Regions from separate parts of the Thermochromatium tepidum ATCC 43061 genome, predicted to be linked through region 1. Evidence: predicted binding sites of a transcription regulator. Region 1 holds the regulator's gene; the other holds the start of a gene.

Region 1 (3,421 bases):
CATAGATTGCCCGCGCCAGACTGCCCGGCTCCAGCCGACAATTCTGCCCGCCGAGCCGCATGGTCCCCCCCAGGTCATCATTCTCGGAGCGGGTCTTAACCCGCCCCTGCTCATCCCGCCACTGGGTGATCAGGGCGATCACTGGATGCGGCGTCTGGGGGTCGAACTCGGTGCTATGGGCGCCCACCAGCCCGGCGACATGACGTGCATATTCGACCACCGCCACCTGCATCCCAAGACAGATCCCGAGATAGGGTACCCGCTGCTCGCGGGCATAGCGCACGGCCTGGATCTTGCCCTCGACCCCGCGCTCGCCGAATCCGCCCGGTACCAGGATGGCGTCGAGTCCGTTGAGACAGTCTGTGCCTTCGCGTTCGATGCGCTCGGAGTCGACATAGACGATCTCGACCCGGATCTTGGTGTGCACGCCGGCGTGCGCCAGCGCCTCTGAGAGCGACTTGTAGGCCTCGGTCAGGTTCATGTACTTGCCCACCATGCCGATGCGCACCGACTGCTCGGGATGGTCGAAGCCGTCCAGCACCCGATCCCACTCCGAGAGATCGGCCTCGGGCACCTCGAGCCGGAACTGACGCACCACCAGGTCATCGAGGCCCTGGGCATGGAGCAGCCGCGGGATGCGGTAGATGTTGTCGGCGTCGATGGCCGAGATGACCGCCTTCTCCGAGACATTGGTAAAGAGCGCGATCTTGCGCCGCTCTTCGTCCGGCAGCAGCTTCTCGGCGCGGCACAGCAGGATGTCGGGCTGGATGCCGATCGAACGCAGTTCCTTGACCGAGTGCTGGGTCGGCTTGGTCTTGATCTCGCCGGCGGCGCGGAGGTAGGGCACCAGGGTTAGATGCATGAACAATGAGTTCTCCGGTCCCTCCTCGACCCGCATCTGACGGATCGCCTCCAGGAATGGCAGCGACTCGATGTCGCCCACGGTGCCACCGATCTCGACCATGGCGATGTCGGCACCCTCGGCGCCGCGGCGGATGCTGGCCTTGATCTCGTCGGTGATGTGCGGGATGACCTGCACCGTGCGGCCCAGATAGTCGCCGCGACGCTCCTTGCGGATCACGCTCTCGTAGATCTGACCGGTGGTGAAGTTGTTGTTACGCCCCATCCGGGTACGCAGGAAGCGCTCATAATGGCCCAGGTCCAGGTCGGTCTCGGCCCCGTCGTCGGTGACATAGACCTCGCCGTGCTGGAAGGGGCTCATGGTGCCCGGATCGACGTTGATGTAGGGATCGAGCTTGATCATGGTGACGCGCAGACCGCGCGCCTCGAGCAACGCCGCCAGCGAGGCCGAGGCAATGCCCTTACCCAGCGATGACACCACACCGCCGGTGATGAAGATGAACTTTGTCATAGTGAACGGGGGTCGAGGGGGGTCGAGTAAGCCCGAGGGTCGCGACTCGGATGGCGAGACAAGCTACCAAAATCGCTGCATTGGCTCAATGCGATTCAGCTTCGAGCTTTTGGCCTGGTTTGGCTGGAAACGCGAGGCTGGCGGCCTGATATCGGCACTTGAGTTTGAGAAGGGATCGGGTTAATAACACCGGATCATTGATCCAGATCAAAAACAAAACCCTATCGCCTGCAGCGGGCCAGGCCAAGGAGCGAGGGTAGAAACCTTGAATCAAAACACCGTGATCTCGATCGAATCCATCCGTGTCGCTTGTCGCCAGTGCACACTCTCCTCGCTCTGCCTACCCATGGGTCTGACACCCGAAGACGTCGAGCGGCTCGATGACATCGTCAAGCGCTCCCGTCCGCTGCATCGTGGCGACCTGTTGTTTCGCGAGGGCGACCACTTCCGTTCTCTGTACGTCGTCAAGACCGGCTCGCTCAAGACCTTTACCCCCGGCAGCGAGGGCGGCGAACAGGTGCTTGGTTTCCACCTGCCCGGCGAGCTCCTGGGGCTGGACGCCATCGACAAGGGCCAGCATGCCTGCTCGGCCCGTGCGCTCGAGACCTCGGCCATCTGTGAACTCCCCTTCGCGCGGCTGGAGGAGCTGACCGCGATCATCCCAAGCCTCCAGCACCAGATGTACCGCTTGCTCAGCAAGGAGATCGGCCAGGATACCGACCTGTTGCGCCTGCTCGGCAAGAAGAATGCCGAGGAGCGCTTGGCCGCCTTTCTGCTCAGCTTCTCGCAACGCCTGCACAGGCGTGGACTCTCGGCCACGGACTTCCATCTCAGCATGTCCAGACATGAGATCGGCAGCTATCTGGGGCTCGCCGTCGAGACCGTCAGCCGGCTCTTCACCCGCTTCCAGGACGAGGGTCTGGTGCGTGTCGAACGCAAGCATATCGAGCTGCTCGACCTCCGGGGATTGGAAGAGATCAGCGATGGTGCCGGCGCCGGGCGACGTCAACCGCAGCGCCGGCAGCAGACCTGATTATCCGAGCGCACCGAGCCAGACACAGCTGCCGCTCGCCTTTTGAATCTCCTTAAGCCGGGTCTGATGCGCCTCCAGCTCGCTCGGTGTCGCACGGACCACCCGCAGGCGCGGTCGCTCGACGTCAACGCGGCCTCGATACACCCCTCGCTTGTCATCGCCGATCCGCTCGCCACCCTCACCGTCGAGATACAACGCAACCTGCCCACCGGTCATCGCCAGATAGACGTCGGCCAGGATCTGGGCGTCGAGCAACGCACCGTGCAGGGTGCGGTGCGAGTTGTCGATCCCATAGCGTTTGCAGAGTGCATCAAGCCCATTGCGCTGGCCTGGATGGAGCCGACGCGCGAGCGTCAGGGTGTCGGTTAGGGTGCAGAGATCGGCGATCTGTGGGGCCTCACTGCCACGCCACAGGCTGAATTCGTAATCGAGGAAGCCGACATCGAAGGCGGCGTTGTGGATGATGAGCTCAGCCCCGCGCAGATATTCGATCAGCCGCTCGGCGATGTCGGCAAAACGCGGTTTGTCAGCCAGGAGGGCATTGCTGATGCCGTGCACGGTCTCGGCCTCGGCGTCGATCTGACGCTCGGGGTTGATGTATTCATGAAAGTTATGGCCGCTCGGGCGCCGGTCGATCAGTTCGACGCCGCCGATCTCGATGATCCGGTGACCCTCGCGTGGATCAAGACCCGTGGTTTCGGTATCCAGAACGATCTGACGCATTTCAGTATCCTCCCGTTGGAACACCCAGATTGGCGAGCCGGTCGGCGCGCTCGTTCTCGGGGTGCCCGGTGTGGCCCTTGACCCAGCGCCAGCTTACCTCGTGCTGGGCGAGCGCCTGGTCTAGACGCTCCCAGAGATCGCGATTCTTGACCGGACGGCGATCGGCAGTGCGCCAGCCATTACGCTTCCAGTGCGACAGCCACTCGGTGACCCCGCGCTTGACATAGGTTGAGTCCGTGGTAATGCGGATCCGGGCCGGATACCTGAGCGCCTCCAGCGCCATGATCACGGCC
Region 2 (3,421 bases), 870 kb from region 1:
GCCAGATGGTACCGGCGGCGAAAATGATGAGCGACCAGTGAATCGCCGGCCCTCGCGCGAAATCCAGGAGCGTCATAGGGTTTGAGTCCTCCAGGTTGGCTGTGCAATATCAATGATCGATACAGTCCTTCGTGCGGGCCTTTGAGTGAAGCGCTGAATAACCCCCTCTCCCAGAGTGAGAATAAATCAGCGCTTCAAGGCATCTGGGTCGTCGCCATGGAGCCTGGCCTCTGTCTTGTGCTTCTTGCTGCGCGCCAGCAATGCCGCCCCCGCCCCAACGGCAACCCCCAGCCCAGCGGCCAGGGTGATACTTGGCCCATAGCCGAACTGTCCCATGGGCACCGACTCGTAGATCCCGCCCTTGTCCCAGAAATTCGGCTCCGAGCAGCCGATGCAGCCGTGTCCAGACTGGATCGGAAAGCTCACACCCTGATTCCACTTGACATGGGCGCAGGCGTTGTAGGTCAAGGGCGCCTTGCAGCCGAGCTTGTAGAGACACCAACCCTTGCGTGCGCCCTCGTCGTCGAAGGTCTCGGCGAACAATCCGCGGTCGTAGAAAGGCCGGCGATAGCAGCGGTCATGGATGTTCTCCCCAAAGAAGGCCAGCGGACGCCCCAGCGGGTCCAAAGGAGGGAGCGCGCCCATGGTCAGGTAGTACGCGATCACGCCTGTGATCGCCAACGGGATGGGTGGGCAGCCGGGAATGTTGACGATCGGACGATCGTCGATCACCTCTGCGACCGAGAGTGCCTGGGTGGGATTGGGGGCGGCCTTGGGCAACCCCCCATAGGCCGAGCAGGTGCCCACGGCGAGGATGGCAGCCGCTCCCGCCGCCGTTTCGCGCAACATGTCCAGGTTGCTGATCCCAGCAATGGTCGAATAGCCCTTGACCCTGGGGATGGATCCATCGACCAGGACCAAATAGTTGCCGGCATGCGCATGCATCGCCTCCTCACGCGCGCGCTCGGCCGCCGCCCCCGAGGCGGCCTGTAGGGTGTGGTGATAATCGAGCGAGATGAAGTCGAACATCAACGATTCGATCGAGGGGGCATGTGAGCGCAGGAGCGATTCGGTGCATCCGGTGCACTCCTGGAAGGACAGCCAGATCGCCGACGGACGACTGGCCTGCTCCAGGGTCTCGGCCATCACCGATACCATCCCGGTCGGGATGGCCATCGTCGAGGCCAGGGTCGAGCAGAATTTGAGAAAGGCGCGTCGAGTCACGCCTTGGCTACGCAAGAAACCACCCAGGGTCATGCCTGTGGCCATTGCATCCTCCTGCATCTGTCGTTGTATGGCGCCTCGACCCGAGCCACTCTCAGGCCCTACGGCGTCTTGTCGTACCCGTGACCCAGACACATGGTTGCGAGACCGCCCAGGCCATTCGTCTGATACCGCAATCGATGTCGACGGCGAATCACATATACATCCTGGTTCATTGCTCGAAAAGGCCTAGGTCCTGTTGTACGCAAAATATTAAGCCTGCAATGGCAAAAATGTCATTTGATCCAAATCAAAGAAACGCTAAATAGTCCCGCCTTTCGACAAATATAAGCAATCCATCATGGCAATCTACGTATGTTGCTAAGTCATTGAGATAAAATAATTTTATAATTAAATTCTCAATTGACATTCATGCAGTTCTGCGATTTGGGATTCGGAATTGATGCAGGATTTCGAGATACAGACCTGAATCCATAGCCCGGACTAACCTTGCCATTTTATTAATAAGAGGCCATGGCATGATTTTTACCACAGCACTCGTTTTTACCGCTTACTGAGGACACCTTTGCTGGTGTGATTCGCAGCCTTGTGACCCCCAATGGGATGGCAAAAGGGGATGGGCGCTTTATTAAGCCTACCCTTAAACAGGCCGGGTTCATCTGGAGTAGGGAGTCCCAAGCGCGGGCAATCAGCCGCTTAAAGCCAAGGCCAGGACTGGACCGACCTTGGCGTTGCCCCAAAAGAACAGGGAAGGTATTTGGTGGCCGGATTAATAGGGGATGCGTAAAGATCCATCCATGGATGTTTTCAGCTCGCCTCGTCCTGGTATCGGACCGGGGCGGGCCTTCCGGATCAAGGGCTTAGCAAAGGCACGACCAGGGTCGAAGAGACACTGACGGGTATGCACCCTGCGCTGGGCAGCTCGGTGCCTGATCCCTTACAGTACCCTCTCGAGAGGGTGGGGGATGACAGGATGGGCAAAGGGTTGGTGCTTAAATTATCTATTCGAATCAAAATTTTAGATCCAAACACCTGGGGCAGGGCATGGATTTAGGAGAAGGTCGGAGGTCTGGGGTATGTTGGTCGTGAAACGACCGGTCCCGACGACAGGCGCCTTGCTTGTGTGGCAGGAGAGGCCGGGACATTGGCGCCCAGACTCGAGTGCGACTGGGCGCCGTGAGGCAAGGTATGTCGAACTGGTGGATCGAATCAGACTAGCCAGGCATACACCAACAGCAGCGGGGCTGTGATGACGAGGGCGATCGAAATCAGTTCGCTGAGGGTCAGTTCAGTGAGAAGATGGAGGTATTTCATTGTGGGTACCAAAGGGCTGGGCCTAAAACTCAACCGGATCGGATCGATACCTGGCTGTTTGGGTCTCGATCACAACGATCGCGGACAAGATCCGGTTCCCGTGGCTTAAGGGTCAAGCCATGAATTCAAATATTACTATATTTTAATATTTTGGTCAATGCACGTGCCCGTTCCGTCCATCCGGATCACGCGAACGAGGGCAACGCCTCGATGATGCAGGGTGGAGACCACCGCATGGCGTCCATGCGCCATGCGGGAAGGGAGAGGTGCAGGCCATCGAGCCTAGTGAAACGCTGATTTACCAGTCCCCGGACCAGGCACAATCGTGCTGATGCGTCCAGCCCGAAGACAACCGCCCAGGCCGACCCAGAAGAGCTTTTCCAAGATCGAGGACGCGCTTACGACAGTCAGGGCATCCGCCACAAAGAACAAAAGCGGTGAACACGATCCCGAGATGCAATAAACGCGCTATCGGGGGTTGAATCGGGTAGGCATTTGTTCAGCGCTTCATTAAACGATCAACGGGGTTTGGGGGCCACGGCGATCATGGGATTGGCCGCCGAGACGGTGACGGTTACGGTGGACGCGGCGATCTCGGTCTCCAGATCGCGCACCGTGCCATCGAAGGACGCGGCACTGCCCGGTTCGATCTCCTTGACCTCGGTCGGCAGACCCATCCGATCGAGGAGGGCGATGAAGGGCTCAGGGTCTAGTTCCTCGACATTGACCATGGTTCGGACGTCCCAGGTTCCATCCGCGATCAGCATGGCGGCGGCGACCGGTGGCACGCCGGCGGTGTAGCTAATCGCCTGAGACTCGACCTCCTCATAGCAAGCCTTGTGATCCGAGACCTGATAGATGAAGACCTCGCGCGGACGGCCAT

What was found. Region 1 encodes FNR, which switches genes on or off when oxygen is low (the NO sensors DNR and NnrR bind a similar motif). Its sites were predicted from a motif close to TTGATNTANATCAA; they were not measured.
Region 2: E6P07_RS08195 (hydrogenase small subunit) is a predicted target of FNR. The motif match lies at 1,504-1,517, and genes of this name have one in related genera.

What each region holds. Positions count from the first base shown of each region.
Region 1 covers NZ_CP039268.1:2,675,852-2,679,272, forward strand. Annotated here, with positions in the region: gene pyrG (CTP synthase) at 1-1,372, opposite strand, end outside; gene fnr (fumarate/nitrate reduction transcriptional regulator Fnr) at 1,638-2,405, shown strand; gene dnaQ (DNA polymerase III subunit epsilon) at 2,406-3,128, opposite strand; gene rnhA (ribonuclease HI) at 3,130-3,421, opposite strand, start outside.
Region 2 covers NZ_CP039268.1:1,809,486-1,812,906, reverse strand. Annotated here, with positions in the region: gene E6P07_RS08200 (respiratory nitrate reductase subunit gamma) at 1-76, opposite strand, end outside; gene E6P07_RS08195 (hydrogenase small subunit) at 187-1,269, opposite strand; gene E6P07_RS08190 (saccharopine dehydrogenase family protein) at 3,057-3,421, opposite strand, start outside.